Regions from separate parts of the Marinobacterium sp. xm-m-383 genome, predicted to be linked through region 1. Evidence: predicted binding sites of a transcription regulator. Region 1 holds the regulator's gene; each other region holds the start of a gene.

The links. Region 1 encodes LexA, which represses DNA repair genes until DNA is damaged. Its sites were predicted from a motif close to TACTGTNTANNTANACAGTA; they were not measured.
Region 2: a site for LexA is predicted at 1,979-1,998, ahead of uvrD (DNA helicase II). Genes of this name have one in related genera too.
Region 3: a site for LexA is predicted at 2,023-2,042, ahead of recN (DNA repair protein RecN). Genes of this name have one in related genera too.

Annotation. Positions count from the first base shown of each region.
Region 1 is NZ_WBYT01000001.1:274,189-278,466, forward strand. It holds gene topA (type I DNA topoisomerase) at 1-969, shown strand, start outside; gene XMM383_RS01335 (DUF6586 family protein) at 969-1,478, shown strand; gene XMM383_RS01340 (thioesterase family protein) at 1,481-1,948, opposite strand; gene XMM383_RS01345 (SulA-like leucine-rich domain-containing protein) at 2,078-2,482, opposite strand; gene lexA (transcriptional repressor LexA) at 2,494-3,105, opposite strand; gene dinG (ATP-dependent DNA helicase DinG) at 3,257-4,278, shown strand, end outside.
Region 2 is NZ_WBYT01000002.1:154,472-158,749, forward strand. It holds gene uvrD (DNA helicase II) at 1-1,951, opposite strand, end outside; gene XMM383_RS04360 (GAK system CofD-like protein) at 2,083-3,252, shown strand; gene XMM383_RS04365 (homoserine kinase) at 3,349-4,278, opposite strand, start outside.
Region 3 is NZ_WBYT01000004.1:178,390-182,667, forward strand. It holds gene XMM383_RS08340 (outer membrane protein assembly factor BamE) at 1-270, opposite strand, end outside; gene recN (DNA repair protein RecN) at 338-2,014, opposite strand; gene grpE (nucleotide exchange factor GrpE) at 2,181-2,771, shown strand; gene dnaK (molecular chaperone DnaK) at 2,877-4,278, shown strand, end outside.

The DNA.
Region 1 (4,278 bases):
GAAGAGAAGCTGGATGATGTGGCAGATGGTGACATCAACTGGAAGGATCTTCTTAACAACTTCTACACACAGTTCGAAGGCGAACTGGAAGCGGCTCAATCAGCGGATGGTGGCATGCGTGCCAATGATCCAACCGAGACCGATATCAGCTGTCCAGCATGTCAGCGCCCAATGATGATTCGTACGGCAACGACGGGCGTCTTCTTGGGTTGCTCTGGTTATGCTTTGCCACCTAAAGAGCGTTGTAAAACGACCATCAACCTGATTCCTGGTGATGAGGTTGTCGCAGTGGATGCAGACGATGAGGCAGAGTCACGTCTGCTTCTAGAGAAGCACCGTTGTGGTAAATGTGGCTCCTCTATGGACTCCTACTTGATCGATGAGAAGCGCAAGTTACACATCTGTGGTAACAACCCAGATTGTGACGGCTTTGAGGTCGAAGAGGGTAACTACCGTATCAAGGGCTATGAAGGCCCTGTAGTCGAGTGTGATAAGTGTAGCGCTGAGATGCACCTTAAAACGGGCCGTTTCGGTAAGTTCTTTGGTTGTACCAACTCAGAGTGTAAAAACACACGTAAGCTGCTCAAGAATGGTGAAGTGGCTCCGCCTAAGATGGATCCAGTTCCGATGCCGGAGCTTAAGTGTCAGAAGGTTGACGATACCTACATCCTGCGTGATGGAGCCAGTGGTCTATTCCTGGCAGCAAGCCAATTCCCACGTAATCGTGAGACCCGTGCACCTCTGGTCAAAGAGTTGATTCCACATAAAAATGCGATTGACCCTAAATATCACTTCTTAATGGAAGGACCTCAGCAAGATGAGCAGGGTAACCCCGCTCAAATACGTTACAGCCGCAAAACCAAAGAGCAGTACCTTATGACGGAAGTTGACGGTAAGGCGACTGGTTGGAGAGCTTACTTCACCAATGGTATGTGGCAAATTGAAGCAGCCAAAGCTAAGAAGCGTTAATGGCTGACCTATACTCCCAGCGTGTGAATCAGACACTCGCGTTTGCACAATACGCGCTGGTGGGTATCAACACTGAGTTGACCGGTGAATCGACCAATCGTATGAAGCTTCGTGGCCTGCAAGAGGCTGCGCTGTTTCATTTAGACAGCGCCTTTAAAGCCTATCTTAATGAGTTGGCTGAACGTGAGCGTGTCCTGCTGACCCAGGCAACACCCTTTGAATTAAGCAAAGCTTTTCAGCAACAGGGAGTCCATTCCAGTGAGTTGGATGAGATGGAGCTGCTCTGTCAGGATTCCGGAAGTTGGTTGTCTAAGTTGATCAGTGCCATCAAAGCTATTCATAAACCCCTACCTCCCTTGCAAGAGAGCGCTAGCCAATCTGACATAGCAATTATAGATTTGGCCAAAGAACAAAGCCTTGAGGAGCAACTGGAGACTCAGTTGCAGGGATGGTTTGAGCAGTTGCGAGCGATGATCCTAAGACATCGCTCTAACGCGCAAGAGTGGTAAACTCAGTTCATTCCTTTTGTTTCAACACCCTTCACAAAGAGATGATCATTCAGATAGTGTCTTGTCGCATCCGCAAGTGGGGCTGATTTGCGACTGCTCACATCCATCTGAACAATGGTCGTCTCTGCCGTCGCGACACAGACGTCATCTTGGAACAGCACCTGGTAGAGCCCAAATGAGCTGGTACCCACCCGAGTTACACCGGTGCCAATATCCAGACGTCCTGGCCAGGTGATCTCACCTAGAAAGTTCAAATGCAGACTGGCAATGACAAATTCGCAATTGTCATTGGCCAGTGGGTCTTTTGGATCGTAGAGAAATTCGACACGGCCTGTCTCTAGGTAGGTACTGAATGCGGCATTGTTCACGTGGCCCTGACGATCGGTATCGGCATAACGGATCTTATCAAATGTTTGGATAGGGAAGTCGGTTAACTGATACGGCTGCTGATTTGGCTTGTGCGATCCCACACTATTCTCCTTGTAAGTGGTACTCCTCTATTGAGCCTATGATGGTTCAGGGTCTGATTCAAGCTAAATAAAAAAGCCGCTCAAAGAGCGGCTATGGGGGTCTTTGCTACAACGCAGCAAAGGGGGAGGCTAAATTTTTTTACGTAGCAATAGACACTCAGTGTCGCTACAGATCTGAGTGCGTTTCAGTTGGCTGACTAACGCGTCATCGGCAGGGTCATTGTGCCAGCAGATCAGTGTGTGACAGGTTCCCGCTTGCAGTGCGCGCTGAGCAAGTTTGTCTAAACCATGGCGCTTATCACGACGAAGTATCCACACTTTTTTGAGGTCGACACCTGCATCCGCCAGCACCTGCTTAGTCAAAGATTTTGGCGGCTCTAACATAACCAGCCAGCTCTCTTTTTGACTTAATGCGGCAAGCATCGGCAGAAGCATGGTGTTCAGATTTACCTCTGAGGTGTGCTGAACCAGCTCAGTCAAAACCAGTGGTTTAAGACCCGCATCATTCTGTGCAAATTGATTGTACGCAAGCATGGTCATCACCTTTAAAAGTCATTCTGTTGACGAATTACACCAACACCCAAGCCTTCGATGGTTAACTGCTCTTCACGAAGATCAACTTTAATCGGGTCGAACTCTTCGTTCTCTGCAATTAGATAAACCATGTGACCATCGCGATGGAAGCGTTTTACTGTGACATCTTCACCGACACGAGCAACGACTATCTGACCCTCACGTGCTTCACGTGTTTGGTGAACTGCTAAGAGATCACCATCCATAATGCCGATGTCTTTCATACTCATGCCGCGTACACGGAGTAGGTAGTCTGCTCTTGGGCGAAAGAAGTCTGAACTGATGGTGCAGTAATCATCGATGTGTTGTTCAGCGAGGATGGGTTCACCTGCGGCAACTTGACCGATGATCGCAAGGCCCTCTTGCTCCTCCTCTTCACCGACGATACGGATACCGCGAGAGGTGCCAGGAATCATCTCAATGGCCCCTTTACGTGCTAAGGCCTTTAGGTGCTCCTCTGCTGCATTGGCAGATTTGAACCCTAGATCACGTGCGATATCGACGCGTGTAGGTGGAAATCCTGTTTCATCAATATGGCGACGGATGCAATCCAGCACCTCTTCTTGACGATTTGTAAGCTTCATAAACGCCCCCTATGACAGTACTGATTGGAATTTAAATGACTGTCTGTTTATTCAGTATTTGTATTTTTATACAGTATTTTAAATGTCGTCAAGTTTTTTCTGTTTGTATATCCAGTATTTTTGTATGATGGCCAACTAATTCGGAGGCGATGTGCTTAACAAAGAGACCCAAACCACCATACAGACAGCTTATCGCGCATTCCTAAATGCTCGCGATTTAAAGGCTCGTTATGCACAAAAGCATATGATTGCAGCGGTCGCACGGCAGTTGGGCGGTATCTTGTCGGACGATGCGGGTCAGCGTCTGGGTGAAAATCATCTGGTCGCCGTAGAGGCTGGAACGGGCACCGGTAAAACCATTGCTTACCTGCTGGCCGCACTTCCAATAGCGCAGGCTAAAGGTAAAACGCTGATCATTTCGACCGCTACCGTTGCGCTTCAGGAGCAGCTTTTATTAAAAGATCTTCCTGAGTTGGCTGAGCACGCCGGTATTGAATTTAAGTACGAAATTGCTAAAGGGCGTCGGCGCTACCTCTGTGTTAGCCGATTAGAGTCTCTTCTTAGTAATCAGCAGGATCTTTCACAGTCAGCCCTGTTTGAAGATGAGTTGGCCCAAGTTTTGGGGCCTGAACAGATCAAAGAGTACAGCGGCCTGTTGGATGAGTTTGCCAGTGGTCGTTGGAAGGGTGATCGTGATGAGCTAGAGCGCAACCTGGATGATGAGACCTGGATGCCGCTTACCTCAGACCATATGCAGTGTACTAATCGTCGCTGTGCGCATTTCAACGCCTGTCCGTTTTATCGTGCTAGGGCCGATATTGAGACAACCGATCTCTTGGTGGTCAACCACGATCTTGTACTGGCTGACTTGGCGTTAGGCGGTGGTGCGATTCTTCCTGAACCGGCCGAATCAATCTACATATTTGATGAGGCGCATCATCTGGGTGATAAGGCGACTAACCACTTCGCGCTCTCTATGCGAGTTAAAGCGAGTGAAAAGGCCTTCAAAACCCTGGAGCGTCAGTTAAAAGGGCTGTTGGATGAAGCGGATTCTGCATTGGTTTTGCAAGATCCAATCAGTCGTATTCAATCCAGTCTCAATGTGGTTCAGGGGCATTTGCAGCGTCTGGACGATCTAGTCTCTGAACAGTTTTTGCCACTCCCGGTGGATGA
Region 2 (4,278 bases), on a different contig from region 1:
GGCGCACCTCTTCTATCAACTCCAATGGAATCTCCTGAATGAAGCGTGAAGGGCGGTTGTAGTTGTCTTGGCCATGAAGGCGGCGGGACTCAGCGTAGGTCATGTAGAGTTTCTGCATGGCACGCGTAATACCTACGTAACAGAGGCGGCGCTCCTCTTCTAAACGTCCAGGCTCTTCGGCCGACATGCTGTGCGGGAATAGCCCCTCTTCCATGCCGCATAGGAAGACCAGCGGGAACTCCAAGCCTTTCGCTGAGTGCAGAGTCATCAGTTGTACGCTGTCGGTATTGGGATCCGCCTGTGATTCACCGGCATCCAGTGCAGCTTGATCAAGAAAGGCTGCCAGCACGGAAGGGAACTCAGGGTTCTCCTCTTGGGACCACTGCTGCTCAAACTGGCGCGCTGCGGTCACTAGCTCTTCTAAGTTTTCGATGCGTGATTGAGCTTTTTCACCTTTCTCTTTTTCATGGTGAGCAATCAGTCCAGAGAAGCGAATGGTATGTTCTGTCCGCTCCTGCAGGGATGCCTCTTCTGTATCAACCGTCAACTGATTGACCAGATCTAAGAAGGCCTGCAGTGCATTGCCGGCACGTGCAGGTAGTTTCTTATGCTCGATAATCTCGTTCGAGGCTCGCCACATTGATATGCCTTGGCTTCGCGCGTAATCGCGTACCTCTTCAATGGTGCGGGTGCCGATGCCTCGGGTTGGCACGTTAATGACGCGCTCCATCGCCGTATCGTCATCGCGGTTGGCTATTAGGCGCAGGTAGGCGAGGGCATTTTTAATCTCTAAACGCTCATAGAATCGTTGGCCGCCATAGATGCGATAGGGAATTGCGGCACGGATCAGCATCTCCTCAAGCACACGGGATTGTGCGTTGGAACGGTAGAGAATGGCGCTCTCGTCACGACGATTACCATCCGATACCCACTGTGCGATGCGATCGACAATGAATCGCGCTTCATCCTGTTCATTAAAGGCTGCGTAGAGGCTGATAGGATCGCCTTGATTGCCCTCGGTCCACAGCTCCTTACCCAGTCGTCCAAAGTTGTTGCGAATGACGGCATTGGCCGCAGACAGAATGTTGTCTGTCGAGCGGTAGTTCTGCTCTAACTTGATGGTCTTAAGCCCACCAAAGTGTGCCTCAAGGTTTTGAATGTTCTCAATACGTGCGCCACGCCAGCCGTAAATCGACTGATCGTCATCGCCCACGGCCATCAGTTTGTGTTCACCCTGACAGAGCAGGCGCAACCAAGCGTACTGAATGGCGTTGGTGTCTTGGAACTCGTCTACTAAGACGTAACGGAAGCGCTCTTTGTAGTGCTGCAGCAGTTGTGGGTTCTTATCACGCAGCAGTTCAAGGCAGCGCAGCAGGAGTTCACCAAAATCGATCATGCCGCCGCGATCACAGGCTTGTTCATACGCCTCATAGACACGTATTAAGGTGTCTTGTACCAGGTCACCGGTGCGCTCTAGATGTTTACTGCGTAGCCCTTCATCTTTCTGTGCATTGATGTACCACTGAATCTGTTTCGGCGGCCAGCGTGAATCGTCTAATCCCATCTCCTTAGAGATGCGTTTAACCAAACGTAACTGGTCATCGGAGTCCATGATCTGGAAGTTCTCACGCAGCCCGGCCTCTTGCCAGTGCGAGCGAAGCAGTCGGTGCGCCAAGCCGTGGAAAGTACCGACCCACATGCCATGCACATTGACGTTGAGCAGGCTCTCGATACGTCCACGCATCTCTTTAGCCGCTTTATTGGTAAAGGTAACCGCCAATATCGAATAGGGTGAAATCTGCTCGGCTTCTATCAACCAAGCGATTCGGTGAACCAAGACACGCGTCTTGCCTGATCCTGCACCGGCCAGCACCAGAAGGTTGCTGATATCCGCGGTAACCGCTTCACGCTGCGCATCGTTGAGGGAGTCGATAATGTGAGTTACATCCATAGTGCCGCACTGCTCAAAAAGAGAAATTACTGAATGGGCGTACAGTATACGCATAATTATTATGGGAGTCTTGGCATTCCTACGCAGCAAACTTACACTGGGATGACATATCCACCTTTATTGAGTAGTGAATGCCCTTATCTGCTGACCATACGACTGCCCGTTTGGCTGAGTATCAAGCCAACCCTGATACCGGGCCTAAGTTGCTTTTTTTTAGCGGTGGCACTGCGTTGAATGGCTTTTCGCAGATTCTCAAACGCTATACCCATAACTCTATTCATTTAGTGACTCCCTATGACTCTGGCGGCAGCTCCGCTGTGTTGCGAAACGCATTTGATATGCCTGCTGTTGGCGATTTGCGCTCCCGCATGATGGCGTTAGCTGACGCTTCACTCGCCGGTCACCCTGAAGTGATCGAGCTGTTTGCGTACCGCCTGCCGACTGATGAGTCGCAGTTGCTATTGCGTGCAAGGGTCGAGGCGATGCAACAACGCAACGACAAGCGCGTCCAGTCCATCCCCGAGCCTGTCCAGAGCATTATTTGTGATTTTTTAAACTACTTTCTTGAGTCAGCTCCCAAGGATTTTGACTTCAGGCGAGCCAGTATTGGTAATCTGATATTGGCGGGGGGCTACCTGAGCCATAATCGATCATTAGATCCTATTGCTCTGCTGTTTAGTCGTCTGGTTCATGTTAGAGGCCAAGTACGCACTGTTACGGACGAGTGCGGTGAACTGAAAGTGACGACAGAGAGTGGGCGAGAGATCATCGGGCAGCATCGGATGACAGGAAAAGAGTCCCAGCCATTAAATGAGCGTATCGCCTTACTTGATCTGCATTTGCCGCAGGGCACGGAATCGCATTTGGCTGATCAAGAGAGAGGTTGGATCAATTCAGCAGATCTGGTCGTCTTCCCGCCCGGTAGTTTCTATAGCAGTATTCTGGCTAACCTACTCCCCAAAGGGGTGGGTAAAGCGATCATGGATAACCCTGCCAGCAAAGTGTATGTCCCAAATTTAGGTATGGATCCTGAGCAGTTTGGTATGACCTTGCAGGAGCAGGTTGAGCAGTTGGAACGATTTGTTGCTCGAGATGCAGGCGGTGGTTTTCAAGGTGGATCGGAGCGCTGTATCGATATTCTGCTGACCGATTCCACACTGTTGAGTGGCATTGATGCAGAGTTTCTAAACTGGCTTGGTAAGCGTGGCATTCAGCTTTTGGATGTTGATCTGGCTAATCCTGAACGCACAGATCGCTACGACGAGATTAAGTTGGCGGAAGCTTTATTATCACTGGCATAGATAGATGGGTCAGACCAGAGGTCAGACCCACCGGTTCCTCACAGGTGTCTGACCTCCGGTCTGACACCACTATCTTTTAAATGTAGAAATTCGTTCCTACAGCTGACTCGGCGATTTAATTCGGTGCATCAGCACCTGTTTAAACTCATCAGGGTCTTTCAGTGTCTTATCGCTGCCGTTGCCTTGCTGGGCATCAACCCAAGGCTCAAGGCGTGATAGCCAAAAACGCATCGCGGCGGTACGAGTCAGCTGCGGCCAAACCTCATGCTCTTCTGCACTAAAGGGGCGAATCGCTGAATAGGCTTTTAACAGCGCTTGCTCTCTCACCGGATCAATCTGCAGATTCTCATCCAGACACCAATCATTGGCGACAATCGCAAGGTCATAGAGCCAGTAGGCGGTTGCCGCATTGTAGATATCCAGAATTGCCGTCAGCTTATCCTCATGGAACAGCGCGTTGTCATGGAAAAGATCGCCATGGGTAATGCCCATCGGCAGGTTGGTGTAGGTGTCGCGTAGCTCATCAAACCGAGCGACCTCTTCGGATAGCAGATCACGAGACTCTGAATCGATAAAAGGCGCGAGTCGTTCACTCTCTCTGCGCCACCAAAATACCCCACGGTGTGCCTGACGCTTTAGATAAAAATCCTTAGAGGCTTGGTGGTAGTGTGCAAGGGCTGTGCCGATTTGAGCACAATGATTGGCCGTCATAAGCTCGCGTTTTAGGTGTGCACCGGGGTATCGCGGTTGAATAATGGCCGGTTTTTTTGAGATCTGTTTCAGACCAATGCCATTGCGATCTTCGATGGCATAAGAGACGGGAACATTACGTTTCGCTAGCCAGCTGCCCAGTTCAACAAAGAAAGGTGCCTCATCTCTGTCAAGCTCTTCAAAGAGAGTGAGTACATACTCCGCCTGCTGGCCGCTCTTTTCTGTTGTTAAGAAAAAGTTGGTGTTTTCAATACCACCGTCAATGCCTTTAAGTGCCACGGCCTGGCCAATATCAAAATCAGCGAGCAGTTTGTC
Region 3 (4,278 bases), on a different contig from region 1:
GTAGACGCGAAACTGACGTAGCTCTACCACTTCATCCTCTTGTACCAACTGGAAGACATAGTCCCATCGGTTCTGGTTGAAGGTATCCGTTAACAGGGGTGTTCCTAGCACATAGCGAACTTGGCTCGGCGTCATTCCAGGGCGAAGCTGATCTACCATCTCTTGTGTCACCTGGTTGCCTTGCGGAACATCCATTTTGTACACGCCTGGAAAGGTTGTACAGCCGGTCACGAGAGTAGCAAGAAAGGCAGAGATGATGAGCTTGCGCATGTTCAGGTTGTTCCTGTTACTGTTCAAAGTGGCATTAGTTTACACGCCACTGTTTGAATCGACCAGTCTATAGCGCGCTGGTCAGCATCTCTTTAGCGTGCTCAAGGGTGGTATCAGTCATCTCAAGTCCACCCAGCATTCGAGCGATCTCATTAATGCGCTGATTTTCGGTGAGTGGTGTGATTTTGGTCTCAACCGAACCGGTGTCTGCGCCTTTGCTGACAAACAGGTGTTGGGTTCCTTGTGAAGCCACCTGAGGTTGGTGTGTGACACAGAGAATCTGTGCTCGTTCACTCAAATGACGTAACAGTCGGCCAACGACTTCGGCAATGCCTCCGCCAATACCGACATCGACTTCGTCAAAAATGAGTGTCGGGGTGTCAGTCGTCTTAGCCGTTACAACTTGAATCGCAAGGCTAATTCGTGACAGTTCACCACCCGAGGCAATTTTGGCCAGCGGTTTTGCGGTTTGGCCCTGATTGGTATTGATCAGGAACTCAATCTCTTCCAAGCCCTGAGCCGTAATGTATTTAGGATCGATATCACTCAAACTGGCTGTGAAACGCGCGCTGTTCATGCCCAGCATGGCAAGTTGTTCATTCACCTCTTTATCAAGCTGTTTGGCTGCTTTGCTGCGTAGTTTGCTGAGTTGGCGAGCTTTCTCAATCAATGCGGCATTAGCCGTAGCAACCTCGGATTCGAGTTGCTCTAAGTTCTCATCGACATGAGCCAAAGAGTCGAGTTCAGTATTTAGTTGGTCTTTTAATTCCGGTAACTGCTCTGGCGCAATGCGGTGTTTCCTGGCTAGATCGTAGATGCTGGTTAAGCGATCTTCCACCTCTTGTAAGCGCTCAGGGTCCAACTCAACTCGTTGAACAAAATGGCTCAACTCGCGTTCGGCCTCTTCCACTTGAATCAGAGCAGCGTTTAGCATCTCGGCGGTCTGCTGTAGTGCAGGTGAGTCCGCTTCGATGTCGCCCAATAGGTGCAGTGCTTGGTTGAGTACCGCTGTGGCGTTGCTCTCTTCACCCTCGCTAAGAAGCATCTGGATCTGTTGGCCACTGTTAAGGATTGACCCTGCGTTGGAGAGTATCTTCTGCTCCTCTTCTAAGGCTTGCAGTTCACCTGTTTGAGGGTCTAAACGGTTGAGCTCTTCCGTTTGATAGCTCAGCAGTTGCAGTTGCGCATTCGCCTCTTCACTCATGTCTTGAAGGCGTTTCAACTCACTCTGCTTTGATTGCCACTGGGTAAAGAGTTTACGTACTTCCTGTGCTGTCTCATTGGCTTTGGCGTAGTTGTCTAGCAGGGTGCGGTGAAAATCACGCTTTAATAGTCGTTGGTGTTCGTGCTGGCCGTGTATATCGACAAGCAGCTCACCCAGCTCTTTGACGCGGTTCAGTGGGCAGGGGTGGCCATTAATATAGCTACGGCTGCGACCGTCGGCACTCAGTGTACGGCGTAAAATACACTCGTTAATCTCTTCCGACTCTAGCTCATTCGCCTCTAACCAGCGTTTCGCTTCGGGTAGTGCTTGTATATCGAACGCGGCGCTAATCTCAGCTCGTTTTGCCCCTTCTCGGACAGAGTCGGCTTCAGCGCGTTTGCCTAAGGCTAATCCCAGTGCATCAAGCATGATCGATTTGCCGGCACCGGTCTCACCGCTGACGACGGTCATGCCCGATTTCAGTTCTAGGTCGAGTGTTGAGACGATCGCAAAGTTTCGGATGCTGAGTAGCGTTAACATGGCTTAATACCTGTTTAGATATACAGTTACTGTATTTTTAACCAATGTTTGTGTATTAGGCAATAGAAAAGTGCAGTCTTAGGTCAAAAAAGCGCGTGGAAGGGTTGAATTTCAGATGGTCGATACCACATAGGAGACAAGATTGAATGATTCTGGAGATAACACCATGGCGAATGAAGATCAGACACACCAAGATCAGGTTGAAGAGAGTCAAGTCGACGCGACGGCTGAAGAGAATCTTGTGGAGCCTGAACTGGTTGAGACGGAAGAGTTAACCGTTGAATCCCTTCAAGAAGAGCTAGCCGCTGCGAATGCGACGATTGCTGAGCTGCAAAAACAGCTGGCAGAGCTTGAACCTCGTGCCCAAGCGGAGATCGCTAACCAGCGCCGTCGTGCTGAGGTTGAGGTGGATAAAGCGCGTAAGTTTGCTGTTGAGAAATTTGCCGAAGAGCTACTGCCGGTCATCGACAGTCTAGAGCGCGCTATTGAAGCGAGCCAGGTTGAAGATGAGGTGGTTAAACCGCTTCGTGAAGGCGTTGAGATGACGCACAAAATGTTCATCGATGGCGTTGCTAAATTCAATCTAGAAGTGATCAACCCAGAGGGTGAGGCGTTCAACCCAGAGCACCATCAAGCGATGTCGATGGTTGAAGCGGAAGGTGCAGCACCAAACTCTGTTATTGCGGTGATGCAGAAGGGCTACCTACTTAATGGTCGCTTAGTTCGTCCTGCGATGGTGATGGTCGCTAAAGGTTAAGACCTTTTTATAAACCAGACTTGATATTTGAAAGACCACACCCATATAGGGGTTAAGGTAAAACAGTTTTAAGCACCCAACGCGGTGTCATTAGGAGATTTAAACATGGGTAAAATCATCGGTATTGACCTAGGTACTACCAACTCGTGTGTAGCAGTACTTGAAGGCGATAAAACTAAAGTTATTGAGAACGCTGAAGGCGATCGCACCACTCCGTCGATCATTGCCTACTCAGCAGAAGGCGAAACTCTGGTTGGTCAGTCGGCGAAACGTCAGGCAGTTACTAACCCAGACAACACTCTATTTGCGATCAAGCGTCTAATCGGTCGTCGTTTTGAAGACGATGTTGTACAGAAAGACATCAAAATGGTGCCTTACAACATCGCTAAAGCGGACAATGGCGATGCGTGGGTTGAGGTAAAAGGCGAGAAGCTAGCACCGCCTCAGATCTCTGCAGAAGTTCTTAAGAAGATGAAGAAGACTGCTGAAGATTACCTAGGCGAATCGGTAACGGAAGCGGTTATCACGGTTCCTGCTTACTTCAACGACTCTCAGCGTCAAGCAACAAAAGATGCGGGTCGTATCGCAGGCTTAGAAGTTAAACGTATCATCAACGAGCCAACCGCTGCAGCACTTGCATACGGCATGGATAAAGCAGCCGGTGATCGCACGATTGCAGTGTACGACCTAGGTGGTGGTACTTTCGATATCTCGATCATCGAAATTGCAGACGTTGATGGCGAGCACCAGTTTGAAGTACTTGCAACCAACGGTGATACATTCCTAGGTGGTGAAGACTTCGACCTTGCGGTTATCAACTACCTAGCAGACGAGTTTAAGAAAGAGTCTGGCATCGATCTACACAACGATCCGCTAGCGCTACAGCGTCTAAAAGAGGCGGGTGAGAAAGCGAAAGTTGAGCTTTCATCGGCACAGTCTACTGACGTTAACCTGCCTTACATCACTGCGGATGCAACAGGTCCTAAACACTTGAACGTTAAACTGTCTCGTTCGAAGCTAGAGTCACTGGTTGAAGATCTTGTACAACGTTCACTTGAGCCATGTCGCATTGCACTGCAAGATGCTGGCCTATCCGCTTCTGAAATCGACGACGTTATCCTCGTCGGTGGTCAGACTCGTATGCCAATGGTGCAGGCGAAAGTGGCTGAGTTCTTCGGTAAAGAGCCACGTAAAGACGTTAACCCAGACGAAGCGGTAGCGATGGGTGCTGCGCTTCAGGGTGCGGTACTGTCAGGTGATGTGAAAGACGTTCTTCTACTCGACGTAACACCACTGACTCTAGGTATCGAAACAATGGGTGGCGTTGCGACACCACTGATCGACAAGAACACGACGATCCCTACGCGTAAGTCGCAGACCTTCTCGACAGCGGAAGACAACCAGACAGCGGTAACCATTCACGTTGTTCAGGGTGAGCGTAAGCAAGCGACTCAGAACAAGTCGCTGGGCCGTTTCGACCTTGCCGATATCCCACCAGCACCACGTG